One region of the Arthrobacter sp. BL-252-APC-1A genome, then DNA from elsewhere that is predicted to be linked to it. Evidence: predicted binding sites of a transcription regulator. Region 1 holds the regulator's gene; each other region holds the start of a gene.

Region 1 (10,480 bases):
CGGCACCGGCAAGTCACTTGCCTACCTGGTGCCCCTGATCCACCATGCGCTGCAAAGCAGTAAACCGGCTCTTGTCTCCACGGCTACCCTGGCGCTGCAGGCACAGATCGTCGGCCGCGACGTACCGCGCCTGCTGACTGCCCTGAAGCCCAAGCTGCCCCGGGATGTGGACGTTGCCCTGCTGAAGGGGCGCAGCAACTACGTCTGCGTGCATAAGACCGGAGGCGGCTTCCCCGACGACGACGACCCCGGAGCGCTGTTCTCCCTGAGTGAGGAAAAGGCCGTCCCGCATCCTGCCCCGGCGCCCGGAGCCACCTCGGCGCTCGGGCGTGAGGTTGTCCGGCTGCGTGAATGGGCAGAGGAAACCGAGACGGGCGACCGCGACGAACTCCTCCCTGGAGTCAGCGACCGCGCCTGGCGGCAGGTCTCCGTCACCGCCATGGAATGCCTGGGCGCCCAGCGCTGCCCCGTCGCAGAACACTGCTTCAGCGAACAGGCCAGGGCGAAGGCTGCCGTCGCCGACCTGGTGATCACCAACCACGCAATGCTCGCCATCAGCGCCTTCGAAGGACTTGCCGTCCTGCCGGATTACGACGTTGTGGTGATTGACGAGGCCCATGAGCTCCAGGACCGGGTCACGGGCGCAGTCACCGGTCAGCTCTCCGGCACGGTCATCAGCGCAGCCGTGACGGCCGCCCGCAAGCACACATCGGCGTCGGTCGAGGAGCTGGCCGCCGCGGGCCGGGCGTTCGATCTTTCGGTTGAGGGCATTCCCGCCGGCCTGCTGCCCACCGGGCTCAACGAGGAACAGCAGCTGGCAGTGGCCCGGGTACGCGAGGCGTGCCGGGTTGCATTATCGGACTCCAAGCCGGAAGGCGGCGACGCCGGCGACGGCGGGCGCCAGATGGCGCGGTCCCGCCTCCTCGCGGTACTTGAACTCTGTGAGCGCGTGCTCGAAGCTCCGGAATCCGGTGAGGTCCTGTGGGCTTCACGTCCCAGCACTTTCTCGCCGGGGGAGGGCTATTCGCCGCCGGACGAGTCGGCACCTGCAACGCTCAACGTGGCACCGATTTCGGTGGCCGGCCGGCTGAGGGACGGACTGTTTGACGGGCACACTGTTGTGCTCACCTCGGCCACGCTCGCTATTGGCTCGGAGTTTGGGCCCGTGGCCGGCGGGCTGGGCCTGAGCGGTGCCGGCGCTCCCGCTTGGACGGGCACCGACGTCGGAAGTCCGTTCGACTACCCGCGCCAGGGTGTGCTGTACGTCGCGCGTGACCTGCCCAAGCCCGACCGCGGCACGTCGCCGGCACAGCTGGCCGAACTTGAAGCGCTGCTGAAGGCTTCCGGAGGCGCGGCACTGGGACTCTTCTCCTCGCGCCGTGCGGCGGAGGATGCTGCTGCTGCGCTCCGGGACAAAGTGGATTTCCCGATTCTCTGCCAGGGTGAGTCCTCAATGTCCGCCCTCGTGAAGCAGTTCGCGGAGGAGGATTCGACGTGTCTGTTTGGAACAATGTCCCTCTGGCAGGGAGTCGACGTGCCCGGTGACGCCTGCCGGCTGGTGGTCATTGACCGGATCCCGTTCCCCCGGCCGGATGACCCGCTGATGACAGCCCGCACCCGTGCGGTGGCCAAGGCAGGCGGAAACGGGTTTATGACCGTCTCTGCGACCCATGCCGCAGTCCGGCTTGCCCAGGGCGCCGGCCGGCTTATCCGCGCCGCGGGGGACCGGGGCATGGTCGCTGTGCTTGATTCACGGCTGGCAACGGCCAGGTATGGAGGGTTCCTGCGTGCGGCTCTGCCGCCGTTCTGGTCCACTACCGACAGGACCGTCGCCCTGGGCATTCTGGAGCGGCTGAACACCGGACAGCGCGCGGACGCCTAGCCGCGCCGGGGCCGGCTTGTGCCGCCGCCCTGAACCCCCGGAGGAACCTGGAATCCCTAGAGGGACCGCATCACTGAAACGACCTTGCCCATGATGGTCGCGTGGTCGCCCATGATCGGCTCGTAGCGGGTGTTCTGCGGCAGGAGCCAGGTGTGGCCGTTGCGCTGCCGGAAGGTCTTGACCGTGGCTTCGTCGTCCAGGAGAGCGGCAACAATGTCCCCGTTTTCCGCCGTCTGCTGCCTGCGCACCACTACCCAGTCCCCGTCGCAGATGGCGGCGTCGACCATGGAGTCTCCGGAGACACGGAGCATAAACAGTTCGCCGTGCCCGACCAGCTGGCGGGGAAGCGGAACCATTTCCTCCACCACCTGCTCGGCCAGGATGGGCCCGCCGGCGGCGATCCGCCCAACAAGCGGGACCATTGCCGTGTCCACGGCTGTAGTGAGCTCAGTGACAGACGCAGCGGCGGTGCCGTCCGGTGCCGATGATTCGGTGCCCTGCGGCTCTTTGTGCATCAGCAGCGGGACCAGGATTTCCATGGCGCGGGGGCGCTTGGGATCGCGGCGGATGTAACCCATCTTCTCCAGCTGGCTCAGCTGATGCGTCACGCTGGAGAGGCTCGCCAGTCCCACGGTGTCGCCGATTTCGCGCATCGACGGCGGGTAGCCGTTGGTGCTTACCGACGCCTGGATGGTTTCGAGGATCTTCTTCTGCCGCGGGGTCAGCGCCCGGGGGCGCGAAGAATCAGCCGCAGCAGCGGCAGCCGGGCTGCCATCGGAGTTAGTCCTACGGGGCACTTCGGCTTCCCTTCGAGCGTTCCGGGCTAACCGGATTGGCGGCAATGTCAGTGGCGGGTGTTTCTCTTTACTCCGAACGGAACTGCCGGACTGGACACAAACACCCGCGGGCGGATGCAACTGTCCTGACCGGCAGCCAAACCGAAGGTTTCCTGCCGATACCCACGCTAGGGGAGCGGCAGGTCATTTTCAAACATTTGTTCGAGTGAGTCTCGACATCGTTCGTAGATAGATGCTAGAAAAGGAAACAGCAGGAATCGAATACATGTTCGATTCACGTACGCCAACTGTTCGAATCCAGTTTCGAAGCCGCGAGAATGCCGGCCGGGGGAACGGACTCGAGCCGGAAAGGTTTTGCCATGTCAGTTCAGTTCGCGGCACCCCGTGCTTCCCTGGGCCACATCCGCTCCGCCCGCTCCACCCCCGCGTCCTCCAACGCTGTCCGTCACCAGGATTCCACCAGGACTGCAGCGCCGCGCCGCGCAGCTGACTCCGGTCCGCTGCGGCTCACCCGCCGCGGCCGGCTCCTGCTCATCGGTGCTCCCGTCCTGCTGGGTGGGGCCGCGCTGCTCACCTTTATTGGCTTCTTCACCGCGCCTGCCCTGGCAGCGAGCGGCAGCGGGGAACTGACCCGGACCCAGCAGGTCAGCGTCAGCACCGGGGACAGCCTGTGGAGCCTCGCCACGGAATACGCTCCCGAACGGGACCCCCGGGCAGTGGTGGCAGACATCATGGAACTGAATAACCTCTCCGACGCGGTGGTTCCGGCCGGCGTGCAGCTCTACATCCCCGTCGCCGGCTAGTTTTCGGGGACAATACCGGCCGTCACGTTACTGCGGATTCTGCAGCCCGCCGGGCAGCGCCTTAAGCTGTACGGGTGACTGAACAGCTGGAAAAACTGAACCGACTTCCCCTGCGCGACGACCTGAGGGGCCAGACCCCCTACGGTGCGCCGCAGCTGGAAGTGCCGATCCTGCTGAACGTCAACGAGAACACCCACGGGCTGCCGCAGGAGGTCGCTGAGGCTATTGCGGACTCGGTACGCGACGCCGTAGCCGGGCTCAACCGCTACCCCGACCGGGAGTTCACCGAACTGCGCAAACGCCTCGCCGCCTATCTTGGCCACGGCCTGGCGATCGAAAACATCTGGGCAGGCAACGGGTCCAACGAAGTCCTCCAGCACATTCTGCAGGCATTCGGCGGGCCGGGCCGGACAGCAATGAGCTTTCCGCCCACCTACTCCATGTATCCGCTGCTTTCCAGCGGAACCGGCACCGCCTACCTGACCGGCGTCCGGGCAGTAGATTTCACCCTCAGCCCTGAATCAGCGGCAGAGCAGGTGCGGGTAGCCAAGCCGAACATTGTCTTCCTCTGCACCCCGAACAACCCCACGGGCACGGCCCTGGGCCTCGATGTGGTGGAAGCCGTCTATGAGGCAGGGAAGGCCAGCAATGCGATTGTCATCGTTGACGAGGCCTACGCCGAGTTCTCGCATGCCGGAACGCCCAGTGCCCTGCAGCTCCTGCCGGGCCGGGAACGACTGATCGTCTCCCGGACCATGAGCAAGGCGTTCGCGCTGGCAGGTGCACGCCTTGGCTACATGGCCGCGGCGCCGGAAGTTACCGATGCGCTCCGGCTGGTCCGCCTCCCGTACCACCTGTCCGCAGTCACCCAGGCAACAGCCAACGCTGCGCTGGCCCACGCCGGCTCGTTGCTTGCCAACGTTGAAGACATCAAGGGCCAGCGTGACCGGATCGTCGCAGAGCTGACCGAAATGGGCCTGCAGCCGGCGGAGTCGGATGCCAACTTCGTGCTCTTCGGCGGACTGGAGAACCCCCGGAAGGTCTGGCAGGGACTGCTCGACGCCGGTGTCCTCATCCGCGACGTAGGCATCCCCGGACACCTGCGCGTCACTGCCGGCACCGAAGCGGAAACCACTGCCTTCCTCTCCGCCCTGCGCAGCCTGCTCTCTGCGTAGCACCATGACGGCCCGGGCCAGGTGCGGCGTGAGTTCCCGGCGCCGCAAACACTAGACTGGTAACCAGACCGACTTCTTCCTAAGGAACCTTTATGACCGTGGAGACCGCCACCGGCCGCACGGCCCGCCTCGAGCGGACCACCAGCGAATCATCCGTGCTTGTAGAACTGGATCTGGACGGCACCGGCCGTTCGGATATCAGCACCTCGGTGCCGTTCTACGACCACATGCTGACGGCACTCTCGAAGCACTCCCTGATTGACCTGACCGTCAAGGCCACCGGGGACACCCACATCGACGCCCACCACACCGTGGAGGACGTCGCGATCAGCATCGGTGAGGCGCTGAAAACCGCGCTGGGCAACAAGGCCGGCATCCGCCGGTTCGGCGAAGCTACCGTGCCGCTGGATGAAGCCCTTGCCAACGCCGTCGTGGACATTTCCGGACGCCCCTACCTGGTGCACTCCGGTGAACCGGCCGGCCAGGAATACCACCTGATCGGCGGGCACTTCACTGGCTCCCTGACCCGCCACGTTTTCGAAGCGATCACGCTGCACGCCCAGATCTGCCTGCACATGAACGTGCTGGGCGGGCGCGATCCGCACCACATCGTCGAGGCACAGTTCAAGGCGTTTGCCCGTGCCCTCCGCGCCGCCGTCGAACCCGATCCCCGCGTCGAGGGCATCCCCTCCACGAAGGGCGCGCTGTGAGCCGCAACGTCACCGTCCTGGACTATGGCTCCGGGAACATCCACTCGGCCGTCCGGGCACTGGAGCGGGCAGGCGCCAGCGTCACGCTCAGTTCCAAGTCTGCTGACGTGCTCGAGGCCGACGGACTGGTCGTCCCGGGAGTCGGTGCCTTCGCAGCGGTGATGAAGGGACTCAGGGACGTAGACGCCCTGCGGATGATCGGACGCCGCGTCGCCGGCGGCCGGCCCGTGCTGGGCATTTGCGTTGGCCTGCAGGTCCTCTTTGATGAGGGAGTCGAGCACGGTGTGCGGACTCAGGGCATGGGCGAGTGGCCGGGCGTCGTGGAGCGCCTGGCAGCAGACGTCGTTCCGCACATGGGATGGAACACTGTCCAGGCTCCCGAAGGGTCCCGCCTGTTCGCCGGCATAGAGGATGAGCGGTTCTACTTTGTACACAGCTACGGCGTGCAGAAATGGGACTTCGACGTCACCCAGCCGGCCATGCAGCCGCCGCTGGTGACCTGGTCCAACCATGGCGGACCTTTTGTCGCCGCAGTGGAGAACGGTCCGCTCAGCGCCACTCAGTTCCACCCGGAAAAATCCGGTGACGCCGGCGCTGCCCTCCTCGAAAACTGGTTGAAGGGTCTGGGCTAAAGCCATGTGGAGTGTTGTTCTTATGGGCCTGGCCGGTCTGCTCATCGGCGGAGCCATCTCCTTCCGCCGGCAGGGCCTGCCGCGTTTCGTCACCATCAGTTTTTGGGTGCTCGCAGGAATGTCCCTGCTCGGCGCCTATGTCCTTACCCTCGGCCTCTGAGCCGGTACGTCACCGAAAGCAGGACCATGTCCCTCACAGAAACGCCCATCCTCGAACTGCTCCCCGCCGTGGACGTTGCCGACGGCCAGGCCGTCCGCCTGGTCCAGGGCGAGGCAGGTTCGGAGACCAGCTACGGCGACCCGCTGGACGCCGCCATGGCATGGCAGAACGACGGCGCGGAGTGGGTGCACCTGGTGGACCTGGACGCAGCCTTCGGCCGCGGCAGCAACCTGCCCCTGCTCAAGCGTGTTGTCGAAGCACTGGACATCAAGGTGGAGCTCTCCGGCGGCATCCGTGACGACGAGTCGCTGGACAAGGCCCTGGAGCTCGGTGCCCGCCGCGTCAACCTCGGCACCGCGGCCCTTGAAAATCCGGAGTGGACCGCCAGCGCCATTGCCCGCTACGGAGACGCGATCGCCGTCGGGCTTGATGTCCGCGGCACCACCCTGGCAGCCCGCGGCTGGACCAAGGAAGGCGGCGATCTCTGGGAGGTCCTGGCCCGCCTCGAAGATGCCGGCTGCCCCCGCTACGTAGTCACCGACGTCACGAAGGACGGCACCCTGCGCGGGCCGAACGTGGACCTGCTCCGCGACGTGCTCGCCCGGACCGACCGCCCGGTTGTTGCCTCCGGCGGCATCTCCAGCCTCGACGACCTGGCTGCCCTGCGTGAACTCGTGCCGCTGGGCCTGGAGGGAACGATCGTGGGCAAGGCGCTGTATGCCGGTGCCTTCACGCTTCCCCAGGCGTTCGACGTCGCGGGCCACCCGGAACGCTAGAAGCCATGGCCAAGCGCGAACTGCCCGGGCATATTGCGGCCGCCCTGGCTGCGGCCGGGGGACCGGCGGATTCAGCCGGTGTCCCCTGGGCCGGCCGAAGCCTCGAGGGCGAAGGCAACCCGCTGCACCGGTTCGACAAGGACGACGGCCAGCCCGACGCCGGCTACACCAGTGCTGTAGCGGCTCTCACGGCAGGAACCGGTTCGGAAGCCGACGTGGTCAGGTCGCTGGCCACGGCGCGGGTGTATGTGGCGATTATCGCGACGCTGGGGGAGGACGCCGAGTCCGCACACGGGCTGGCGGCGGACAAGGAAGCCGACCTTGCCCTTGTGACCCTTACCGCACCGGACGGACGCAAGGCACTGCCGGTTTTTTCCTCCGTTGATGCGCTGGCTCACTGGCACCCCGAGGCACGCCCGGTGGCGGTCTATGCGCCCCGGGCAGCGCTTTCGGCTGTCTCCGAGGAAGCCCAGCTGCTGGTGATTGATCCGGGCGGCGACATCACCTTCGTGGTGCGCCGGCCGGCCATGTGGGCACTGGCGCAGCAGCGCGAATGGGTGCCGTCCTATGAGGACGGGTCCCTGGCCGGAATAGTGTCCGATGCAGCGGCGCAGGAGTCGGCGGTACGCCAGGTCCGGCTCAGTGCCGGCACCGGCGTAACCTCCCGTACCGCAGGAGGTACGCTGGTTTCCGGCGGCGGCGCCGGGCCGGAACTGAGGATCACCCTCCAGTTGGCCCCAGGGCTTGACGCGGCTGGCGTCCAGTCCCTTGCAGCAGCCCTGCAGCAGCGCCTAGCCAGCCATCCAGAATTCGTTGAGCGCGTCGACTCCCTTGAAATGAAGATCACGCGCTGACCGGCCCAGGCGGGCCAGAAGAGAAGTGCAGTGAACTTTAGTGTTTACCGGGACCTGCTGGCCATTGTCCCGGTCCGCAGGGTGCTCCTTGTTGGTATGCTCGCCCGCTTCCCGCACGCAGCAGCGGGTGTGCTGCTGACCCTCCATGTGGTGCTGACCCTGGAGAAGGGCTACGCCGCAGCAGGTGCCGTGGCCGCACTTGTGACAATCGGCATTGCTGTTGGCGCACCGTGGCGCGGACGCCGCGTGGACAACGTTGGCTTGCGCAAGGCCCTGATTCCCTCCGTGATTTCCGAAGCTGTCATCTGGTCGGTTGCGCCGCACGTGAGCTACGAATGGCTGCTTGTCCTGGCGCTGATCGGCGGCCTGTTTACGCTGCCCGTCTTCAGCGTGGTCCGCCAGTCGCTCGGCGTTCTCGCCAAAGGAGACAAGCGGCGGACGGCGTTCACCCTGGACTCGATCGCCACGGAAGTCGTGTATATGGGCGGTCCCGCCGTTGGTGCCGTCCTGGCGACCTCCGTCTCCACCGCCGTCGGCCTTACCCTGGTGGGAATCTGTACGGCAGGCGCCGGCTTGTTCCTTATGTGGTTCAACCCGCCCACCCGTTCCGAGACGCTGGAGCTGCCGGACCACGACGTCGAAGCGGCCGCTGCCGCAGTGGTCAGTTCGGCCCCGGCGCACCTAAGCGAGCCGGCTGCCGAACTTACCCAGGCGGCCGGTGCAGCCGCTGAGGAAGAGGATCCAAACCTGCGCCGAGGCCTGCTGGCCCGGGTCGCCGCCGGCTTCTCCTGGATGACCCTCAGCGTTGCAGTGGTGTTCGCGGTAGCCGCCGGTGCCGGCCTGCTGCTGGCGGGCAGCGACGTCGGCATCGTGGCATCGGTGGAAGCCTCCGGAAATCCCGGACAGCTGGGGATCGTCTTCGCCGTGTGGTGCTTCGCCTCGCTGATTGGAGGCCTCGTTTACGGAGCGATGAAGCGGCGTATTTCGCCGATGCTCCTGCTGCTGGCCATGGCAGTGCTGACCCTGCCCATGTCCCTGGCCACGGATACGATCAGCCTTGCCCTGCTCTCAATTCCCGGCGGCCTGCTGTGTGCACCGGTGCTGTCCGCGGCCTCGGAACGCGTGGCTGACCTGGTCCCGGAGGAGCGCCGCGGAGAAGCCATGGGCTGGTACGGCTCGGCCCTCACCACGGGCACCGCGATTGGTGCGCCGCTGGTGGGTATGGCGATCGACTTTGTGGGCCCGTGGGCCGGATTCGCCTTCGCGGGCACGGCCGCTGCCCTCCTGGTACTGATTACCCTTGGGACCCGTGCCGTGGTGAACTCGCGGCGCGTCCGCGTCTAGCTGCCGCAGACACAAAAGAGCCCGAAGAGCATGCTCTTCGGGCTCTTTGGGTATCTGAATCAGTTGACGGGGCCGGTGAACTTCTCGCCCGGTCCCTGGCCCGGGGCGTCCGGAACCATGGAAGCCTCACGGAAGGCCAGCTGCAGGGAGCGCAGGCCGTCGCGCAACGGACCGGCGTGCTGGCTGCCGATCTCCGGTGCGGCAGCGGTGACGAACCCTGCGAGTGCGGTGATCAGCTTGCGGGCCTCGTCCAGGTCCTTCAGGTCTTCAGCGTCGGCGCCTTCGGCCAGCCCGCACTTAACGGCAGCTGCGCTCATCAGGTGGACGGCTGCGGTGGTGATAACTTCCACGGCGGGCACCTCGGCGATGTCACGGACCTGCGCGGAGACGGGTGCCTCTGCGTGGCTGTGTGCTTCTTCGGTGGTTCCGGGGAAGGAATGGCGGGCAGAATCGCCAGCCGGATTGCTCTGTGGGGTACTCATACTGGTAAGCTTGTCACAGACCGACCGGTAGACGTTATTTACGGCAGCTCGCGGCAGCTGGGGAAACTCAGCAAAGTGGGCTGCTTTTGTAAGTAACAGGACCGGTATGCAAGCGGAGACTCTCCCACCCGCGTCAGCCTGATTAATCCAGCCTAACGGCAGGATCAGAGTTGCCGGGTTCTGGTCGGCCCTTCCAGGGCAGCACCTTCGGGTGGCTGCGAAGGAAAGTGCGCAGCGAAAGCCGTGCCGGCCGATCCCCGAGGCCTCCGATTGCGCGTGCAATTGGGGGCCTTCTTCAGTTGCAGGCGGTAGCCGTTTTGAGTCAAACAGGAGCTGCAACATTAGCGAGCCAAGAATCAATGATCGGATCCGTGTCCCTGAGGTGCGGTTGGTAGGACCTGCCGGGGAACAGGTAGGTGTGGTCCGGATCGAGGACGCCCTGCGACTGGCTGCGGAGTCCGACCTGGATCTTGTTGAGGTAGCACCGCAGGCGAAGCCCCCGGTGTGCAAACTAATGGACTTCGGCAAGTACAAGTACGAAGCCGCAGTCAAGGCACGTGAGGCACGCAAGAACCAGACCAACACGGTCCTCAAGGAAATCCGTTTCCGCCTCAAGATCGACACCCACGACTACGAGACCAAGCGCGGGCACGCCCTCCGCTTCCTCGGCGCGGGTGACAAGGTCAAGGCCATGATCCAGTTCCGCGGACGTGAGCAGCAGCGCCCTGAAATGGGCATCCGCCTGCTGCAGAAGTTCGCCGAAGACGTCGCCGAGGTCGGTGTGGTTGAATCCAGCCCCCGCATCGACGGCCGGAACATGGTCATGGTGATCGGCCCCCTGAAGAACAAGGCAGAAGCCAAGGCT
Region 2 (10,480 bases), on a different contig from region 1:
TGCAGAACAGGCCCAGGCGCCGCACACCCGCCGCGAGCTGGCCCTGGTCTTCAGCGGCCTGATCATGGCGGTGCTCATCTCTGCCCTGGACCAGACAATCGTCTCCACCGCCCTTCCCACGATTGTGGGCGACCTGCGGGGACTGGACCATCTGTCCTGGGTCATCACCGCCTACCTGCTGACTTCCACGATCGGGCTGCCTATCTACGGCAAGCTCGGTGACCTGCTCGGACGCAAGAACATCTTCATCTTTGCGATCATCGTCTTCCTCCTCGGATCGGCGCTCTCCGGGCAGGCACACAGCATGGCAGAGCTGATTTCATACCGGGCACTGCAGGGTGTGGGAGGCGGCGGACTGATAATCGGTGCGCAGGCCATCATCGGGGACATCGTCTCTGCCCGGGACCGCGGGAAGTACATGGGGCTGATCGGCGCTGCCTTTGGGGTCGCATCCGTCAGCGGACCCCTGCTGGGCGGCTACCTGACTGAATACTGGTCCTGGCGATGGGTGTTCTACATCAACCTCCCGCTCGGAGCCATTGCCCTGGCACTGATCATCACCTCCCTGCACCTGCCCAGGCGCAGCGCTGCCGGGATCAAGCTGGACTATCCCGGTGCCATCCTGCTCGCCATCGCGAGCGCCGCCCTGGTGGGCATTACCAGCTGGGGCGGAACAACGTACGCCTGGACCTCCCCGACCATCCTTGGCCTCGGAGCAGCAGCCCTGGTTGCCATTGCGGTGTTCATTCCCGTGGAGCTACGGGCCCCGGAACCGATCCTTCCGCTGCGGCTTTTCAAGATCCGCAACTTTGTGGTGTGCACCCTGGTGGGGCTCGCCGTCGGACTGGCGATGTTCGGCAGCATTTCCTACCTGCCGACCTTCCTCCAGATGGTCAACGGTGCCAGCGCCACCGACTCGGGGCTGATGATGCTGCCCATGACTGCGGGCCTGCTGCTCAGCTCCATCGGGACCGGGCAGCTCATCTCCCGCACCGGCAGGTACAAGATCTATCCGATCCTGGGGTCGCTGGTGATGATCCTGGGGCTGCTGCTGCTCTCGCGCATCTCCGCGGAAAGGCCGTACTTGTTCACCGCACTGGGCATGTTCGTACTCGGTCTGGGAATTGGGGCGCTGATGCAGAACGTCGTGCTGATCGTGCAGAACAGTGTTCCGCCCCAAAACATGGGCACAGGGGTCTCCTCAGCGAACTACTTCCGGCAAATAGGCGGAACGCTTGGAATCGCCGTCTACGGCTCGGTGTTTATCTCCCGGCTCAACGACCAGGTGGCCAACGCCCCTGAAGCCGTACGCGGGGTGACCAGCCAGGGGGTGAACTCCATTAGCCCGTCCCAGCTCAAAGCGCTGCCGGCCCCGGCGCGCGACTTCATTGCCGACGCGTTCGGCACCGCACTTCCCCCGATCTTCCTGCTCGGAATCCCAGCGCTGGGCGCCGCCTTCGTGCTGACGCTCTTTATCCGGGAGGTTCCGCTGGCCACTACAGCGAATGTGCAGCTGGAGGGGGAGGCGAAGCGCTGATGACCTCAGGAGCACATGCGGCAGTCCCGGCGGTCCCGGTCCGGAAGGCTGCAGCGGGCGCGCAGGACGACGGCGCGCGGCGCGGACGGGTGCTGGTATTCACCGGGCTGGTCCTCTCCGTCCTGCTGGCGGCGCTGGACCAGACCATCGTCGCCACGGCCCTGCCCACCATCGTGGGAGACCTGAACGGGCTGGAACACCTGTCCTGGGTAGTGACCGCCTACATCCTGGCCGCGACCATCGGCCTGCCCATCTACGGCAAGCTCGGAGACCTCTTTGGCCGCAAGAACATCTTCATCTTCGCCATTGCAGTCTTCCTCCTCGGATCCGTCCTCTCCGGCCTGTCGCAGAGCATGGGCCAGCTGATTGCCTTCCGGGCGATCCAGGGCATCGGCGGCGGCGGCCTGATGATCGGTGCCCAGGCGATCATCGGAGATTTGGTCTCACCGCGCGAACGCGGGCGCTATATGGGACTGATCGGAGCTTCCTTCGGCCTGGCCTCCGTCGGCGGACCGCTGCTGGGCGGATGGATCACTGACTCATGGTCCTGGCGCTGGGTGTTCTACATCAACGTGCCCATCGGAGCTGCCGCGCTCGCCGTCGTCATTACCTCCCTGCACCTTCCCAAAGCGGCCGCGTCCCGGCCGAGGCTGGACTATGCCGGCGCCGGGCTGCTCGCCGTGGCCTCCACCGCCCTGATCCTGGTGACCAGCTGGGGAGGAAACACCTATGACTGGGGGAGCCCGCAGATCCTCGGCCTGTCTGCAGCCGCCGTCGTTGCCGGTGCTGCGTTTGTCTGGGCAGAGCGCAGGGCCAGTGAGCCCATCCTGCCGCTGGGCCTGTTTCGGCTGCGGAACTTCCTGATCCCGGTGCTGGCGGGCATCGCCGTCGGCATAGCGATGTTTTCCACCATCTCCTACCTGCCCACCTTCCTGCAGATGGTCAACGGTGCCAGCGCCACCGAATCCGGGCTGATGATGCTGCCGATGATGGCCGGGCTGCTGCTCACCTCCATTGGCACCGGCCAGCTGATTGCGCGCACGGGCAGGTACAAGGTCTATCCCGTTGCCGGCTGTGCAGCGGTTATTGCGGGGCTGGTGCTGCTGTCCCGGATCTCCCAGGACACCCCGTACTGGTTCACGGCAATCGGGATGGCGGTGCTGGGCCTGGGCATCGGGGCGCTGCTGCAGAACCTGGTGCTGATCGTGCAGAACAGTGTGCCGCCCAAGAACATGGGAACCGCCATCTCCGCAGCGAATTACTTCCGCCAGATTGGTGCTTCCTTCGGAATTGCTGCTTTCGGGTCGATCTTCATCCAGCGGCTGACCGACCGGCTTGCCGATGCCCCCGCCGGGACCGCGGGGATGCTTCCGGCGGAGGGCATCAATTCGCTCACGCCGGCGGTGCTGCAGGCCCTGCCCGGCCCGGTGCAGCAGGAAATTGGTGCGGCTTTCGGCACGGCGCTGCCGCCGATCTTCCTGCTCAGCATTCCGCTGGTGGCAGCAGGCGGTGTGCTGTGCCTGTTTATCCGCGAGATTCCGCTCTCGACGCAGTCCCGGGTGGAGGCGGCGGCTGAGTAAATCAGAACTCCCACCGGGTTCCTAGGGGGCACCGTGCGGATTGTCAGAGAGCAGTCGTACACTGGAGATTCGAATATATGTTCGAATCAGGTTTTGTCCTGAATGCTGGTTCCGGCGACCGCCCGGCCCCGATTCAGGCACAGCGAGGGGCAGCCATGGGACTTTTCAGTGAAGCAGTTGAGGTGGTGTGCTCACCCGCGGGCATACCGCTGCGTCTTATCTGGCAGGGCAGGACCTACAAGGTCGCCGCCAATCCCGTTCGCTGGTATGAGCGCCGCCGCTGGTGGGAAGAAGAGCCCCGGGCAGAACGCGGACACGGCCCCGGACTGGTGGACTCGGAGATCTGGCGGGTACAGGCCCGCCTGAGCCCGCGCTCGCCGCTGCGCACGCTGGACATCTCCCGGCAGGCTGCCTCAAACACCTGGCGGCTGATCCGGATTCATGACGCCCTGCGGGAAAGCGCCTAGCACCCGTGCCATGAGCTTTACCCACCTCCATGCCGCCACGGCCTTCTCCGCCCACTACGGCACCTCCTGGCCGGAAGAACTGGCCCAGGCCGCCGCAGCGGACGGCGCTGACGCGCTGGCCTGCACCGACCGCGACGGTCTTTACGGCACGGTCAAGCATCTGCGTGCCTGCATGGACGCAGGGATAGATCCGATCATCGGCGTGGACCTGGCCATCCTGGACGGGGAAGGCAAAGAAGCAGAAGTAACCGGACGCGCGGTCATCCTGGCCCATGGGCACAACGGGGGAGCGGGCTACCACGCGCTCTGCCGGCTCATCTCCGACGCCCATGCCGGAACCTCCCCGTCCAGGGGCCGCGCAGGCCGGCCGCCCGGCGTCACCCTGGAGCAGCTTGCCTCCCGGGTATTGGGCAGGGACGGGGAACCGGTACTGAGCGTGCTGGTAGGGCCGTACACCGACGTCGGGCGTGCCATGCGCAGCCGAAGCTACGCCGTTGCCCGCACACTGTTCCGGCGCTGGCTGGCAGTTATGCCCCGCGCCGCGCTCGCCGTGGAAGTAGTCACCCACCTCAGTTCCCCGGGCACCAACCTGAGCCTGGCCCATGCTGTGCGGATGCTTCGGCTCTCGGATGAGATGAACATCCCCGCTGTACTGACCAACGCTGTGCGCTACGTGGATGAAGACGGCGCAGCAACCGCGGATGTGCTCGACGCCGCCAGGGCACTGACGTCCATGGGGCAGCTGGCAGACCTGCAGCCCAACGGCCAGGGCTGGCTGAAGTCAGGGCAGCAGATGGCGGCGCTCGCAGCGGAAATCAGCCACGAAGCCGGTTACGGGCGAACGGGCGCCGCAAAACTGCTGGCCGCCACGGAGGCGCTCGCCGATGCCTGCCGGATCGACCCGGCTGCGGATATGGGCTGGAAGCAGCCGGTGGTTCCAGAAGCGGGAGTCATCGGGATCGACGCCGAACCCGTCCTTGAACTGCGCGGCCGCTGCGAAGCAGGGATCGGACGGCGCTTTGGCCACCTGGCCGGTTCAGCCGAAGCAGCCATGCGCAACCGGCTGGAACACGAACTGGGCATCATCGAACGGCTGGGCTTTGCGTCCTACTTCCTGACGGTCGCCGAAGTTTCCACGATGATCCGCCAGATGGGGGTACGTGCTGCGGCCCGCGGGTCGGGCGCATCCTCGCTGGTGAACTACCTCTTGGGCATCAGCCACGTGAACCCGCTGGCACACGACCTGATCTTTGAACGCTTCCTCTCCCGGGACCGCTCCACGCTCCCGGATATCGACATTGATGTCGAAAGCGCCGAGCGGCACAACGTCTACCACCGCATTTTTGAACGTTTCGGCTCGCAGCGGGTCACCCTGATGAGCATGCAGAACGGCTACCGGGCCCGCGGAGCGGTGCGCGACGCCGGACTGGCGCTGGGCCTGCCGGATGAGGAGGTCGGCGCCGTGGCCAAGGCGCTGTGGCGCTTCTCGGCGAGCCACTTCCGTGAAGCGCTCGCAGAGAAACCCGAGCTGCGGGATGTTGCCGAGGCAGTGCAGCAGAACCGGCAGCTGGACCTGCTGGTGGATCTGACCGAACGGCTGGACCGGCTGCCCCGGCACATCTCCATGCACCCGTGCGGGGTAATCCTGGGTGACACCTCCCTGCTGGACCGCACCCCGGTACAGCCCAGCGGCCTGGGGCTGCCAATGTCCCAGTTCGACAAGCACGACATGGATCCCATGGGCATGCTGAAACTCGACGTGCTGGGCGTGCGGATGCAGTCGGCCATGGCCTTTGCGCTGAAGGAAGTGGTCCGCGTCCATTCCGGCGGCGATGAAGTGGCCCGGTCCGGCGGGCACGTCCGGGAAACCGAACCCCGCCCGGAGTGGATAGCTGAGGACGGCCGGATCGAGCTGGACGCTGTGCCGCTCGATGATGAGCCCACCTTTGAGCTGATCCGCAGCACCCACACGCTGGGCTGCTTCCAGATTGAGTCTCCCGGGCAGCGTGAGCTTGTTGGGAAGATGGCACCGCGCGATTTCAACGACCTGATCATCGACATTTCCCTGTTCCGGCCCGGACCCATGAAATCCGACATGGTGCGCCCGTTCCTGGAACACCGCCACGGCTGGGCTCCGGCGGTGTACCCGCACGAATCGCTGCGCCCGGTGCTGGCGGAAACCCACGGGGTAACGGTCTTCCATGAACAGGTGCTGCGGACCTTTGACGTGTTCACCGGCTGCGGGCTTGCCAAGGCCGATGAGCTGCGCCGGCTGCTGGGCAACCCGGCGGCCGAGCAGGGGGTGGAGGACTTCTTCCGGCAGGCGGCAGGGAAGCGCGGCTACGACGCGCAGACCATCGAGAACGTCTGGGGAACATTGAAGGCCTTCGGCAGCTTCGGTTTCTGCAAGGCCCACGGTGCTGCCTTCGCCGTACCCACCTACCAGTCGGCCTGGCTGAAGGCACACCATCCCGAAGCGTTCCTCGCCGGGATTTTCGAACATGATCCCGGCATGTACCCGCGCCGTCTGCTGGTGGCCGAAGCCCGCAGGATGGGCATTCCCATCCTGCCGCTGGACATCAACCGCAGCGGTGAGCAATACCGGGTGGAGCGGATCCCTGCTGTTCCGGCAGGTCCGGGCCAAGAGGCGCGACCGCCGCGGCTGGGCATCCGGCTCAGCTTTGCCGGCATTTACGGGCTCTCAGCGGCTGAAGTCCGCCGCATCGCCGCCGGACAGCCTTTTGACTCCCTGGCTGACCTGCGCGCCAGGGCCAGGCTCTCCAAGCCCTCGCTCCAGCGGCTGGCCCAGCTGGGTGCCTTCGATTCACTGTCCAGGGAGACCGGCTCCCGCGGCAGCCGTGCCGATCTGCTGCAGCACCTGGCTGAGGCCGCGGGCAAAACCGGGACCCGGAAATACGATCCGATCCCGGGCCAGCTGGCACTTCCGCTCGGAGACACGGAACTGGCCAACCTTGTGCCCCAGCTGCCTGAACCCACGCTGCCCGAACGGGTCCGCACCGAACTGGACCTGCTCGCCGTCGACGTCAGTGCACACCTGGTGGACAGCTATGAACCGCTGCTCGCCACCCTGGGCGTCACCAAAGCAGAATCACTGCTGCAGCTACGCAACGGATCAGAAGTGCTGGTAGCCGGCATTCGGGTAGCAACACAGACTCCGCCAATGCGGGGCGGCCGCCGGGTTGTGTTTATCAGCCTCGACGACGGAACCGGCTGCGTGGACTGCACCTTCTTCACCGAAGCCCAGGAAAAAACCGGCCCGCTGCTCTTCGGCACCGAACTGATGCTGATCCGCGGACTCACCCGGCGTACCGGCCCGCGGGGCATGAGCCTGCAGGCCCTCCAGGCCTGGGACCTCACGGACACTGCGTCCCTGCCGCTGCCCCGACCCCTGCCGCGGAGTGCAGGACAAGGTTCACAGAAGCAGCACCCGCGGGCTGCGCGGCCGGTTGGTCGGGCTGAAGAACAGCGGATAACATCGTAAGGGCGCGCACCATAGCTGCATGGGCAAACCCGTGCTCAAGCGCCAGTACAAACGAATCAAGGAGACAACGTGTCAGTGCCGGAACAGTTCACCCTCATCGTCGACGGCGAAGAGACCACGGTGGATACTGGCACCACCGGTGCTCAGCTCTTTTTTGAGCGGCGCGAGGTCGTTGTCATGCGGGTTGACGGAGTCCTGAAGGACCTCGACACCCCGCTGGCTCCCGGCCAGAGCATTGAAGCCGTGACCATCGATTCCGAAGACGGCCTGAATGTGCTCCGCCACTCGACCGCCCACGTGATGGCCCAGGCCGTGCAGCAGCTGCGCCCGGACGCCAAGCTGGGCATCGGCCCGTACATCAAGGACGGTTTCTACTTCGACTTCGACGTCGCTGAGCCCTTCACACCCGAGGACCTGAAGACCCTCGAGAAGATGATGCAGAAGATCGTCAACTCGAACCAGAAGTTTGCCCGCCGCGTGGTCAGCGAAGAAGAAGCCCGCGAGGCAATGGCAAATGAGCCGTACAAGCTCGAACTGCTCGGCAAGAAGGACGGGGCCGACGAAGCAGGTGAAGGCGCGAACATCGAGGTCGGCGCCGGCGAGATCACCATCTACGACAACGTGGACCGCAAGTCCGGCGATGTTATCTGGTGCGACCTGTGCCGCGGCCCGCACCTGCCGAACACAAAGCTGATCTCGAATGCCTTCGCACTGACCCGTTCGGCTGCCGCCTACTGGCTGGGCAACCAGGCGAACCAGCAGCTGCAGCGCATCTACGGCACCGCCTGGCCCACCAAGGACGCCCTCAAGGCGTACCAGGAGCGCCTGGCCGAGGCCGAGCGCCGCGACCACCGCAAGCTCGGCACCGAACTGGACCTGTTCTCCTTCCCGGACGAGCTCGGCTCCGGCCTGCCGGTGTTCCACCCCAAGGGCGGCATCATCCGCAAGGCCATGGAGGACTACTCCCGCCAGCGCCACACGGAAGCCGGCTACGAGTTCGTCTACACACCGCACATCACCAAGGGCCACCTGTACGAGGTTTCCGGCCACCTGGACTGGTACCGCGACGGCATGTTCCCTCCCATGCACGTGGATGAGGTGACTGATCCCGAGACCGGCGAGGTCACCAAGCCCGGCCAGGACTACTACCTGAAGCCGATGAACTGCCCCATGCACAACCTGATCTTCCGCTCCCGCGGACGGTCCTACCGTGAACTGCCGCTGCGGCTGTTCGAATTCGGTTCGGTCTACCGCTACGAGAAGTCCGGCGTCATCCACGGCCTGACGCGCGTGCGCGGCATGACCCAGGACGACGCCCACATCTACTGCACCCGCGAGCAGATGAAGGACGAGCTGACCAACACGCTGAACTTCGTGCTGGACCTGCTCAAGGACTACGGCCTGGATGACTTCTACCTGGAACTCTCCACCAAGGATCCGGAAAAGTACGTTGGTTCCGACGAGGTGTGGGAAGAAGCAACTCGCACCCTCGCCGAGGTTGCCGAAGCATCCGGCCTGGACCTCGTTCCGGATCCCGGGGGAGCAGCGTTCTACGGTCCGAAGATCTCCGTGCAGGCACGTGACGCCATTGGCCGTACCTGGCAGATGTCCACGATCCAGCTGGACTTCAACCTGCCCGAGCGTTTCGAACTCGAATACCAGGCTGCCGACGGCACCCGCCAGCGCCCGGTCATGATCCACCGTGCCCTCTTCGGCTCGGTTGAGCGTTTCATGGCTGTGCTGACCGAGCATTACGCCGGCGCTTTCCCTGCCTGGCTGGCTCCCGTCCAGGTAGTGGGCATCCCCGTCGCCGAGGCGTTCAACGATTACATGTACGACGTCGTCGACAAGCTCAAGGCCGCGGGCATCCGTGCCGAGGTTGACGCGGGAACCGACCGCTTCCCGAAGAAGATCCGCACCGCCTCGAAGGAAAAGATCCCCTTCGTCCTGATCGCCGGCGGCGAGGATGCAGAGGCAGGAGCGGTCTCCTTCCGCTTCCGTGACGGCAGCCAGGACAACGGCGTGCCGGTCGAGGAAGCCTTGAAGCGGATCGTCGAAGCCGTCCGGAACCGGGACAAGTAGCGGCGCGGGGGAGTCCAGATGGAAAGCCAGGATCAGTATCCGCACGACGGCGATGTCACGGACGAATTCGAACTCGCCGGGGTGCCCGATGCCTTCCAGCGGCTCTGGACTCCCCACCGGCTGGCTTACATCAAGGGCGGGCAGGATCAGGTTTCCTCCAAGGACAACTGCCCGTTCTGTGCTGCTCCGTCCCACACGGATGAAGAAGCGCTGATTGTCCACCGGGGCAGGCATGCCTTCGTGATCCTTAACCTGTTTCCGTACAACGCAGGCCACCTGCTGGTCTGCCCGTACCGGCACGTCCCGGATTACACCGACATTGACCTGGAAGAGACGGCAGAGATCGCCGCGCTGACCCAGACCGCAATGCGGGTACTGCGCAAGGTCTCCGCTCCTGCGGGCTTCAACCTGGGTATGAACCAGGGTGTGGCCGGCGGAGCCGGAATCGCCGCCCACCTGCACCAGCACATTGTGCCGCGCTGGAGCGGCGACGGGAACTTCCTGCCGATCATTGCCCATACCAAGGCCATCACGCAGACCCTGGGTGAAGTACGGCAAATGGTTGCCGACGCCTGGCCTGCCTCTGCTGACGAAACTTCTTCCGGCGGCGCGTCCGCTGCCGCCGGAAACGACGAGGCTTAGAACGTGCTGAACAAATATGCCCGCGGTTTCTTTACCGCACTGTTTACCCCCCTTGCCTCCTGGCTGATCCGGCACCGGGTCTCACCGGATGCAGTCACCATTATCGGAACCCTCGGCGTGATGGTCGGCGGCCTGGTCTTCTATCCGCTGGGAGAGCTCTTCTGGGGCACGATTTTCATCGTGCTCTTTGTGTTCTCCGACGTCGTTGACGGGATCATGGCCCGCCAACAGGAGCGCAAAGGCAAGTGGGGGGCCTTCCTGGACTCCACACTGGACCGTTTCGCCGACGGCGCGCTGTTCGCAGGTGTTGGCATCTGGTTCTTCACGGGGGGAGAGAACGACGCCGTTGGCATCGCCGCGGTCATCTGCCTGGTCTTGGGCATGCTGGTCTCCTACATCCGGGCCAAGGCTGAGTCACTCGGGTTCGACGCCAACGTGGGGCTTGCGGAACGCGCCGAACGGCTCGTCTTCCTGCTGACCGCCACCGGGCTTGTGGGGCTTGGAGTGCCGGAGGTTGTGCTGCTGGTTGTGCTGGTGGCGCTGTGCCTCGCCAGCTGCGTCACGATCTTCCAGCGCATGGCCACAGTCCGCAGGCAGGCTGCCGCTCAGGTGCCCGACGAGGACCTGCACCGGGACATGGGTAAAGATACGTAGCAGATCCTTCCGGGAA
Region 3 (10,480 bases), on a different contig from region 1:
CCGCCGGCCTGATCGGCGGCTACAAGACCGCCCGCGACACCGGCAACCGCCAGCTTGGGGGAGCCGTCCTCGCCGCAGCAGGTGCTGCAGCGTTTGCGCTGTGGAAGCGCGACGCCGGTACGGGCACCGCCGTCGCCCTCACCACCACCTACGTGGCTGCCTTTGGACTCTCCCACCCGCTGGCCAAGAAGATGGGCGCCTGGCCGTCGGTCTACACCGTCACTGCGGCCACTGCGCTGGCGTCGCTGGTGTTCGGCCGCAAGAAGTAGCCCTCCGTCCACCAACCGAGATCACAGAAACTGCCCGTTTGGAGGCTCAAACGGGCAGTTTCTGTGATTTCGATGAGGAAGCGCGACGGCGCCGGTGCGCGTGTGCTTACCGCCAGCCGGCGTCGGGCGCCACGAGCTTCACGATGTTCTCCAGCAGCGCCGCGTTGTAGTCGACGCCGAGCTGGTTCGGCACGGTGACCAGCACGGTGTCAGCAAGCTGGACGGCGGCGTCGTCGGCCAGTTCCTTGGCGATGACATCCGGCTCGCCGACGTAGCTGCGCCCGAACCGAGCCAGCCCGCCTTCGAGGCGGCCCACCTGGTCCTTGGCTTCAGCCTGCGCGCGGAGACCGAAGTAGCGCCGGTCCTGGTCGCTGACCAGCGGAATGATGCTGCGGCTGACGGAGACCTTCCCCTGCCCGGGATGCCCGGCCGCCTTCCAAGCCTCGTGATAGGCGTGGATCTGCTCCGCCTGCAGCTCGTCGAAGGGGACGCCGGTGTCCTCCGTCAATAGCGTTGAACTCATCAGGTTCATGCCCTGTTCCCCGGTCCACTTCGCCGTCGCGCGGGTGCCGGAACCCCACCAGATGCGGTCGCTCAGACCGGGAGACTGGGGTTCGATCGGCAGCAGGCCTGAGTGCCCGGTCATCTGCGGGTTGGCCGGCGCCATGCCGCGGCCGGTGATGGCGGCACGGAAGACAGCGGTGTGGTGGCGGGCCATGTCCGCGTCGGTTTCGCCTTCACCAGGAACGTAACCGAAGGACTCGGCTCCACGCAGCGCAGGCTCGGGGGATCCCCGGCTGATGCCAAGCTGCAGCCTGCCGCCGCTGATCAGGTCCGTTGCGGCGGCTTCTTCAGCCATGTACAGCGGGTTTTCGTACCTCATGTCGATTACGCCGGTGCCCAGATCGATCCGGGACGTGCGCGCAGCCATCGCGGCGAGCAGCGGGAACGGCGACGCCTGCTGCGGCGCGAAGTGGTGCACACGTACGAACGCACCATCGGCGCCGACCTCTTCAGCCGCGACCGCCAGGTCGATGGCCTGCAGCAGCGCGTCGCCGGCCGTGGGGGTCAGGGAACCCGGGACGTCCTGATAATGGCCAAAGGAAAGGAATCCAATCTTCTTCACACCTTCTCCAGCGCCCACGCACCGGGGGTTATTCCGGCGTGCAGTTTCCTTCGCTCCCTGTCGGTTCGCCTGCGGCGCGTCTACACTCCCGGACCATGGAAAACGAACTCGTGGAACTTGAAACGGCCGGCTGGCACGCGCTGTCCACCGGACCGGAGGAAGCGACCGCGTTCTACTCGGAGGTGCTGGCGCGTGAGCCCGTGATGATGCTGACGAATGGCCTGCGGATCGCGGACCGCCGGCAGGTTATTGAGTCCATGGGCGGCCCGCCCTGGTCAGCTTTCGAGATCATTGACCCGGAGGAGTCCTATCTAGGGCCCGACGTCGGTGTCCTCACCTACAAGGTGCGCGCAGACCGGGACGGGACGCCGTACACGGCCCTGCTGAGCAGTGTGTACGCGAAGGAAGACGGCGAGTGGAAGCTCGCCCTCCACCAGCACACGCCGTACTAGCCCAGGACTGTGTCTGCCCCCTATTCGAAGAGTCGGTCGCTCTAGGCGTTTTGTTCTTGTCCACAGCCGTCATTAGGCAATGATGAGAATAATCGTTGGACTAGAAACTTAGGGCTAGGGGATGCTCAGAAGAGCCGAGAATGTGACTTTCAGTCATCGCAGGAGTTTTTGGACCAGCAACGGTCCGGCTGTCATAACGGTTGGTAGGAAGTCTTACGAGCTGAGAAGGATCAGTGAGCGTGAATTTCTGAATCATCATGAACGGCAGAGGCAATATCCCAAGCTGGTGGCACGCATCGGTACGCGTCGATACTGGCATTATCAGGACAGGTTTTATTGGGAATCTGAGGAGCTCAACGCTGATCAGGTATATGCGCTCATCACTTCGAAGGCACATCGGCAGCGTCAGCAGGTGGAGCGGGCTCAGGCCATCGTCGCTATGGGACCTATCCCACGTCAGAAGACCAAGCGAGAGCACATTCCGGACGATCTGAAGCAGTTGGTGTGGCTGAGAGATGGCGGGAGCTGCCAGGCGTGCGGATCCTCGTCAGAATTGCAGTATGACCACGTTATCCCAGTAGCGCTGGGAGGAAATAGTACAGAGGATAATCTTCAAATCCTCTGCGGGCCTTGCAACCGGTCTAAATCCTCCGGACTCACCGTGCGGAGAGGGAGACCCTAAGCCGAAGCGGTAACCCTGTCCGCAACCAGCGCCTGCAGATCCTCAACGGTGCGGCCGGCCAGGGTTTCCCAGCGCGTGATACCGGACTGGGGGGGAATGTCGACGGCGTTGGGCACAGCAATGGTCACGGCACCTGAGGCCTTGGCTGAGGCGACGCCGGGCAGCGAATCCTCCACGGCAACAATGCGGTCCAGGTCCATGGTCGTGCCCAGTTCTTCGCCCATCAGCTTCGCTGCCAGCAGGTAGGGCTCCGGATCAGGCTTGCCGTTGGCGACCATCTCTCCGGTCACCAGGAACCTGAAGGTGCCCTCCGGCAGCTGATCGGCAATGACTTGGGCCAGCAGCGATTCACTCATAGTCACCATCGCGCAGGGAATTCCTGCGGCGTAAAGCTCGGCCAGCAGTTCGCGGGCTCCGGGACGCCAGGGGATTTCGCGCCGTACGGACCGGATTACGCTGTCCAGCATCCCGTCGAGGATTTCCCGGATCCCCAGGTCGGCTCCGGCGGCCTGCAACGCCCGTGCTGAATCCGGAAGGGCGTTGCCCACCAGTTCCATGGCCTGCTCATCGCTCCAGGTGACCCCGAACCGGGCCATCAGTTCCTTTTCGGCGGCGAACCAGTATGGCTCGGTGTCCACAAGGGTTCCGTCCATGTCCCAGAAAACGGCCTGCAGGGCGGGGTTCGGTGCCAAAGGTCCTCCTGGACGAGCGCCGCAGGAGCCCGCGGCAGATGAAGCGAATAGTTGATGAACTGCTGCGCGCCATGTACGGCGCTGCGTCCCCAATGATCGTGGCAGCGCCGCGGGGGTTCCGTCAAAACAGAAGACGCCGGCCAGAGTCCTGGCAACCCGCCCGAACTGCAGGTGAACCCCAAGGGGAGTGGTGCGGGTAATCCGACCCTGGCGCTGCCATGAGTGGAGACAAGAACAGTCCAGCAAACCTTCGGGGAGTTGACGTCCCTTAGGGCCTTTCAGGGACAACCCTCGTGCAGTAAACGCTCCTCAGGGCGCTTCAAAGCGACGGTATCTGCGCAAAGGTTTGGGGTGGGCCCTTCAAAGCGACGGTATCTGCGCAAAGGTTGCGAGCCGTTGCTGCTAGCCGCGGTGGGAACGCATGAACTCCAGCACCGGCGAAGCCAGCGACGCCCCGATCACGTCCTGCGGCCGCTTGTTCCCGGCTACCTCGAACATGTGGTTCCCGCCTTCAATACGTTCGACGACGGCGTTGGACCCAATCTTTTCCGCTACCGGTTCCAGCTCGCCGGGCAGGGCAAACGGATCCCGGGTTCCCTGCAGGAACAGCATGGGCAGTCTCAACCCATACAGATGCTCGTCGCGAACCTTCTCAGGCTTGCCCGGCGGGTGCAGCGGGTACCCGAGATACACGAGCCCCGCGGCCTGCATCCCCTCCGCCACAGCCATGGAAGCCATCCGGCCGCCGAAGGACTTTCCGCACGCCCACACGGGCACGCCGCCGGCATTGTCCTCCGCCGCGAACATCACGGCCCGCCACGCGGCAATCGCGGCCGGCGCACGGTCAGGGAACTTCTTGCCGGCCTCCCGGTAGGGGAAGTTGAACCGCCAGGTCGCCACGCCGCCGTCGTTCATCGCGTTGGTGAAGCCGGTGAGGAAGGGGTGCTCCATGCCGGACCCGGCTCCATGCGCCACCACCATGGACGCCCACGCATCGGCGGGCCGGGCGAACACGGCACTAACGGTCCCGTCCCCAACGTTGACGGTAAGTTCCTCGGTTTCAGTGGGCATAGGTCCCAATTTACGGGAGGGCTCCGCGCCGCTCACCTCACAGCGGCAGGCCGGCTTCTTCCTTGACGGTTTTCATCACGATGGTGCTGGTGAGCTTCTCCACCCCGGGCAGGTTCACCAGCACATCGTCGTAGAACTGCTGGTAGCCGGGAAGATCCGCCGCAATCACCTTCAGCAGGAAATCCGGATCACCGAAGAGGCGGTCCGCCTTCACAATCTGCTCGTGCCGGCCAACGGCCTCCTCGAAAGCCAGCATCTGCGTGCGGTCGCGCAGGGTCACGAACACCAGGGTCTGGAAGCCCAGTCCGACGGCGGCAGGATCCACCACGGCACGGTATCCGGTAAGCACCCCGGCACGTTCAAGCTCCTTGATCCGGCGGTGGCACGGTGCGACGGTCAGCCCCACCCGGGCGGCCAGCGCCGTCGCACTCATCCGTCCGTCATTTTGGAGCAGGCGCAAGATTTCACGGTCAATGGCGTCAATCACGCAAAAACCATATCGTGAAACCCGTTTGTGCAGCATATTCCGGTCAGCACTTCGCGCCACGTTTTTCCTAGGGTTGAGGAATGGATCTTTCACAGCTCGCGGGGTTCGCGGCGGTTTCGATCACCCTGGCCATGACTCCGGGTGCTGACTGGGCGTACTGCATCTCCTCCGGCCTGCGCGCTCGGCGCGTGGCCCCCTCCGTGGCCGGGCTCTGCGCCGGCTACCTGGTCCACACCGCGCTGATCGTCGCCGGGCTCGCGGCATTGATCGCGGCTTCACCCGGGCTGCTCACCGGCCTGACCCTGGCCGGCGCCGCGTACCTGCTGTGGCTGGGCATCTCCACGATGCGTTCCTGGCGCGGCGCCGGATTTACAGACGGAAGTACGACGCCGGTGCCCGCGTCTGGGGCGGAGTCAGAACCGGCCGTAGCGGAGGGCTCCGGTTCAAGTGGCTCCGGGTCCGTGGCCCTGGCCGTCCGCGCGCCGGTCCGCTCCCGCCGCGCGGTCGAGCGCCGGGAGTTCCTCAAGGGGCTGGGAACCTCAGGCACCAACCCGAAGGCGCTGCTGCTTTACCTGGCCCTGATCCCGCAGTTCGTGGATCCGGCGGCAGCCCTGGCGCTGCCGCTGCAGTCCCTGGTGCTGGGGCTGTCCCACTTCGGTGTCTCCGTGCTCGTCTACACCCTGGTGGCGCTCGGTGCCCGGCGGTTGCTCCGCTCCCGGCCTGCAGCAGCCCGCGCGGTCACCCTGGCCAGCGGCATCCTGATGGTGTGCGTGGCACTGGTCCTGCTCGGCGAGCGGCTCCTGGTCCTCGCCTGAGCCGGCCCGCCTACCCCGGCCCGCTAATCGAGATGGCAGAAACTGCCCGTTTGAGGGCTCAAAAGAGCAGTTTCTGCCCTCTCGATGGGGAGCGGGAGCGGGAGCGGGGGCGGGGGCGGGGAGGGGGAGGAAGCTAAGCGGACGACGCCGCGACGGCCTGCCGCGCCAGTGCCTTCAGGCTGAAGCCGGGGGCAGCAGCCTCCTCAGGTGACGGACTGATCCCGGCCGCCAGCAGCTTCCGTGCACCCAAATGCTCCCCGGGCGAATTCACCGACTCCACGGCGGACAGCCGTTCGTTCCGGAAACACAGCACAGAGAACTTTCCGGACTCCGGATCGCCGCTGAACACGGTCCGGTCCCCGGGTGCGGACAGGCCGGCGATCTGCAGCCGCAGGCTGCCCTGGTTGCTCCAGAACCACGGCAGGTCCGTGTACGGCTCGGCCGATCCGAGGATGGTCCGCGCCGCGTGCCGACCCTGATCCGTGGCGTTCTGCACCGACTCGACCCGGATCCGTGCCCCCGCGTGCACTGACGGGAAACTGGCGCAGTCACCCACGGCCAGGACCGACGGATCCGAGGTGCGCAGGGCGGCGTCCACCACTATGCCGTTCCCGGTTTCCAGCCCGGCCGCGGCGGCCAGCGCATCATTGGGCACGACGCCGATGCCCGCCACCACCAGATCCGCCCGGTACCGGGAACCGGTCGTGGACACCGCCCAGCCAACCCTGCCGTCCATGCCCGGCTCGAAGGAGGCGATGCCTTCGTTGAAGCGCAGCCGGATTCCGGCACGGGCGTGGGCCCCGGCGAACCAGGCACCCATGGCGGGGCTCAGGGCCCGCCCCATGGGGCCTGGCGCGAACTCCAGCACCGTCACTTCACAGCCGCGTGCCCGGGCAGCGGCGGCAACTTCCAGCCCGATGAAGCCGGCACCCACCACCACCACGCGGCGGGCCGCAGCCAGGGCCGAGTGGAGCGCCTCGGCGTCGGGCAGTGTCCTCAGCAGATGCACGCCGGGAAGGTCTGCGCCCGGGCAGGTGAGGGCACGGTTCGCGGTGCCGGTGGCAAAGACCAGGTGCCGGTAGCCCAGCTGCTCCCCGCCGGATAGGGTCACGGTCCGGGCAGTGCGGTCCACAGCGGCCGCACGCACGCCGCTGCGCAGCGTGATCTCCTTGTCCGCAAAGAACGATGCCGCGCGGAGCGGCAGCGGTGCAGGGTTGCCCTCGGGTGCCAGATAGTCCTTGGACAAGGGCGGACGCTGGTAGGGCAGGCCCGGTTCCTCGGCGATGACCGTGATGCCGTCCTGGTAGCCGCCGCTGCGCAGCGAGTCCGCAACCTGCAGCCCGGCCTGCCCGCCGCCGATGATGACTACGGACATCTCAGACCTGTTCCGCCGGAACGTCGACGACGATCCCGTCCAGTTCCGCACAGGCCTTGATCTGGCAGCCCAGGCGGGAAAGCTCCGTCCGTTCAGCTGTGGTGCAGTCCAGCATCTCCTCTTCGTCGTCACTGGGTTCCGGGAGCGCCGCGGCGAACTCGGGGCGGACATAAACGTGGCAGGTGGCGCACATCGCCTGGCCGCCGCATTCCCCGACGATGCCGTCCACTCCGTTGGTGACGGCGGCGCGCATCAGGGACGTGCCCGGCTCCACGCGCACAGTGGCCGGCGCGCCCGAGGGCTGGATAAAGGTAACGGTGTTCATGGTTCTCCTAGGAAAGTCGGGGTTAGTCCCAGCGCACGGGCATCTTGAGCATGCCGCGGAAGACCCAGCCGGCGTCGACCGTCTCAGCCGACGGGTCCAGGCGCAGGCGCGGGAAACGGTCAAAGAGTGCGGGCATGGCCACCTGGGCCACCTGGGTGCGGGCCACCCAGGTGCCGGCGCAGAAGTGCGTTCCGCCGCCGAAACCCAGGTGCGGTTTCCTGGGCCGGTGAATGTTGTAGGTTTCCGGGTCCTCGAAGACCGCCGGGTCACGGTTGGCGGCCCCAATCACGACGCCGATGCGCGCTCCCTTGGGCAGGCGGATGCCCTCCAGCACGGTGTCCCGGGTGGCTTCCCGCGGGTACATGCCGATGGGGGCCACCCAGCGGACGGATTCTTCGAAGGCCGCGGCGTACAGCTTGGGGTCCTCCTGGAGCGAGGCGAGCTGGTCCGGATTCTCCAGCAGTGCCCAGACCGTGGTGCCCAGGACGTCCCGCGGCTCGTTCAGCCCGCCGCCAATGGTCATCTTCAGGTTTGCGCGGATGGCTTCCAGGGGGATCGGCATCGAGGCCAGCCCGGAGAGCAGCGAGTGGTCCGGGTTCTTCCGGAAGTACGGCAGCATTTCGTCGATCGCGGCATCCACCTCCGCAGAGGAGCGGGCGCTCTTTTCCCAGACATCGGCGTCGTCCGCGTAGTTCCCGGTGCCGTCGATCATCGTCTGGCTCCAGCGCTGCAGGTCCTGCTGCGTGGCGTTGTGGAACCCGCAGACCAGGCGAAGGTTCTCCGCGGCGTAGGGTGCGGCGTAGTCCCAGACGAAGTCGGCGCCGGAGCCCTTGGCCTCCAGCTCCCTTAGGTACTTCTCGTTGTTCGCCTCGAAGAGGGCTTTCCAGTGGTTCTTGATGGTTCCCGGACGCAGTGTGGACCCGTAGGAGTCCCGTTCAACCCGGTGTTCCGGATCGTCCTTGCGGAGCATTGAATGGCCCATGGACCGCTTCATCAGTGAACCGGTTTCATCGGCGGAGAAGGTTGCGTCGTCCTGCTCGATGGTGTGGCAGGCGGCGTAGCTGGTCACCATGTATCGGTTCACCGCCGGTACCCAGTGCACCGGGGCTTCCTCGCGCATCCGCCGGTAGATCGGGAACGGGTCCCGGTACAGGTCGGGGATGGTTACCCAGTCGGCCACGGGCGCTTCGCGGAATTCCCCGGCCGCTGGGATGGTGCCGGGAACGCCGGCGGCCGCACCAGGGAAGGCGGCTTCGGCGGAGCCGTTGTCCGCCGGCACGCCGGAAAAGGGGCAGCCGGGGGACTGGGTGGTATCCGGGGTGGTCATCGGTGATCTCCTCGTGTGCGTTGCGGCGGCACCCGCCTGCCCAGTGTGCCGTGCGTCATATCCACGGTAAAGTACAAGAAATCATTGAATATCCACGCTTTGAGTGAGGTTATGCATGCTCCGGTACACCCTGCGGCAACTGGAGGTCTTCGCCGCCGTCGCTGACCAGGGCAGTATTGCGGCTGCGGCCCAGAGCCTGCATGTCTCCGAGTCGGCAGTGGCCGGGGCGCTGAACAACCTTGAACGGGCCTTCGGGGCGCAGCTGGCGATCCGGCGAAAGGCGCACGGCATCACACTGACCACGGCCGGGCAGAACGTGCTCGGCCGGGCGCGGAGCCTGCTGGTGGACGCCGTTGACCTGCAGCTCCACGCCGGCGGCAGCGACGCCGAGGTGCGCGGTTCACTGGTCCTGGGCTGTTACCTGACGCTGGCCCCGACGGTGCTGGCCCGCCTGATCGAGCACTACGGGCGGCGGTATCCGCTGGTGGAGCTGGACTTCTATGACGGTCCGCAGTCGGAGATCCACCGGCGGCTGGCGGACGGACAGCTCGACGTCGCCATCGCCTACGATCTCTCGCTTCCGGCGGGGCTGAACCGGCAGCCGCTGTTCGCGGCCGAACCGGCCGTGGTGCTCTCGGCGGGGCACCCACTCGCGGAACGGACCGAATTGTCCCTGGGCGATGTGGCGCCCGAACCCATGATCCTGCTGGACGTTGATCCCAGCCGGGAGAACACCATGACCATGTTTGATGCCGCCGGCCTGGTGCCGAACGTGCGGTTCCGCACTACGGACTATGAGGTGACGCGCTCGCTGGTGGGACGCGGGATGGGCTACGCCATCCTCGTCCAGCAGCCGGCCGGAGAACTGTCCTATGAAGGCCGTCCGCTGGTAGTGCGGCCGCTTAGCCCCGCGGTCCGTCCGGTTCCGGTCTCCATGGTGTGGCCGTCGGCCCTGCGGCCCTCCCGGAGTGTGGCCGCGATGCTCGGCCTCGCCGCCGAGCTGTACGGCTGAACAGCAACGGGGTGCCCGCAGCAGCCGGGGAAGGCTCCGGATTAGTCCGGCACCGCAGTACCCCCGGATACTTGGAAACATGACATCAACGCACACTGACACCCTTCCGGCCCGCGGGCCGGAGGCGGTGACGGTCTCCATCACCCGGCGGGTCGATCCCCGCCGTGTGCCTGAGGCCACCCACTGGGTCCAGGAGGGCGTCAACCTCGCCAACACCTGGCCAGGGTTCCTCGGGTCCGGATGGGTCCGCGCCTCCGCTACGTCCGATGAGTGGCACATGCTGTACCGGTTCTCCGATGCGGCTGCGCTGGATGCCTGGGAACATTCCGAGCCCCGGCGCGACTGGCTTGAGCGCGGCCGGGACATGGTTGAGGACCGCACCGTTACCCGCCGTACCGGTATTGAGGGCTGGTTCGACGCGCCGTCGTCCATCACGGACCTTGAGACTCCCGTGAAACCGCCCCGCTGGAAGCAGGCCGTGGCCATCTGGCTGGGCTTCTTCCCGGTGAACCTGGCCTTCACCTGGCTGGTGGGACTGACCGTTCCGGTCTGGGATGACATCCTGATGCCGCTGCGCGTACTGATCACCACTGCGATCCTGACTCCGATCATGGCCTACTGGGTGCTGCCGTGGGTCACGGGCCTCCTGCAGCCCTGGCTGCAGCGACGCCGCGACTAACCAGCGTCCGCAAAAAACGACGGCGCCGCCCGGGATCTCCCCGCGCGGCGCCGTCGTGTTTTTGCTACCGGACATCAGCTGGAACAGCCGCCGGTCTGCCGGCCTTCCAGGCTTTAATGAATCCGTCGCCGATGTCCCAGACGCCGATAACCAGCACCGTCGCCGCCG

What was found. The regulator LexA, encoded in region 1, represses DNA repair genes until DNA is damaged. The targets are predictions, from matches to a motif close to TCGAACANNTGTTCGA.
Region 2: a site for LexA is predicted at 3,187-3,202, ahead of FYJ28_RS12575 (DUF6504 family protein). Genes of this name have one in related genera too.
Region 3: a site for LexA is predicted at 1,932-1,947, ahead of FYJ28_RS17735 (HNH endonuclease signature motif containing protein). Genes of this name have one in related genera too.

Annotation. Positions count from the first base shown of each region.
Region 1 is NZ_VULS01000004.1:272,295-282,774, forward strand. Features, by position in the region: gene FYJ28_RS08665 (ATP-dependent DNA helicase) at 1-1,882, shown strand, start outside; gene lexA (transcriptional repressor LexA) at 1,939-2,607, opposite strand; gene FYJ28_RS08675 (LysM peptidoglycan-binding domain-containing protein) at 3,039-3,482, shown strand; gene FYJ28_RS08680 (histidinol-phosphate transaminase) at 3,557-4,657, shown strand; gene hisB (imidazoleglycerol-phosphate dehydratase HisB) at 4,750-5,367, shown strand; gene hisH (imidazole glycerol phosphate synthase subunit HisH) at 5,364-5,999, shown strand; gene FYJ28_RS17115 (hypothetical protein) at 6,004-6,159, shown strand; gene priA (bifunctional 1-(5-phosphoribosyl)-5-((5-phosphoribosylamino)methylideneamino)imidazole-4-carboxamide isomerase/phosphoribosylanthranilate isomerase PriA) at 6,186-6,935, shown strand; gene FYJ28_RS08700 (SseB family protein) at 6,941-7,789, shown strand; gene FYJ28_RS08705 (MFS transporter) at 7,820-9,133, shown strand; gene FYJ28_RS08710 (DUF1844 domain-containing protein) at 9,193-9,615, opposite strand; gene infC (translation initiation factor IF-3) at 9,998-10,480, shown strand, end outside.
Region 2 is NZ_VULS01000008.1:43,642-54,121, reverse strand. Features, by position in the region: gene FYJ28_RS12585 (MDR family MFS transporter) at 1-1,537, shown strand, start outside; gene FYJ28_RS12580 (MDR family MFS transporter) at 1,537-3,117, shown strand; gene FYJ28_RS12575 (DUF6504 family protein) at 3,273-3,584, shown strand; gene FYJ28_RS12570 (DNA polymerase III subunit alpha) at 3,595-7,086, shown strand; gene thrS (threonine--tRNA ligase) at 7,156-9,168, shown strand; gene FYJ28_RS12560 (HIT family protein) at 9,187-9,810, shown strand; gene pgsA (phosphatidylinositol phosphate synthase) at 9,814-10,464, shown strand.
Region 3 is NZ_VULS01000012.1:71,746-82,225, reverse strand. Features, by position in the region: gene FYJ28_RS15725 (hypothetical protein) at 1-269, shown strand, start outside; gene FYJ28_RS15720 (LLM class flavin-dependent oxidoreductase) at 376-1,395, opposite strand; gene FYJ28_RS15715 (nuclear transport factor 2 family protein) at 1,491-1,847, shown strand; gene FYJ28_RS17735 (HNH endonuclease signature motif containing protein) at 1,969-2,529, shown strand; gene FYJ28_RS15705 (HAD family hydrolase) at 2,526-3,221, opposite strand; gene FYJ28_RS15700 (alpha/beta hydrolase family protein) at 3,624-4,292, opposite strand; gene FYJ28_RS15695 (Lrp/AsnC family transcriptional regulator) at 4,330-4,779, opposite strand; gene FYJ28_RS15690 (LysE family translocator) at 4,860-5,594, shown strand; gene FYJ28_RS15685 (NAD(P)/FAD-dependent oxidoreductase) at 5,728-6,969, opposite strand; gene FYJ28_RS15680 (2Fe-2S iron-sulfur cluster-binding protein) at 6,971-7,294, opposite strand; gene FYJ28_RS15675 (cytochrome P450) at 7,317-8,621, opposite strand; gene FYJ28_RS15670 (LysR substrate-binding domain-containing protein) at 8,737-9,633, shown strand; gene FYJ28_RS15665 (antibiotic biosynthesis monooxygenase) at 9,713-10,312, shown strand; gene FYJ28_RS15660 (permease prefix domain 1-containing protein) at 10,377-10,480, opposite strand, start outside.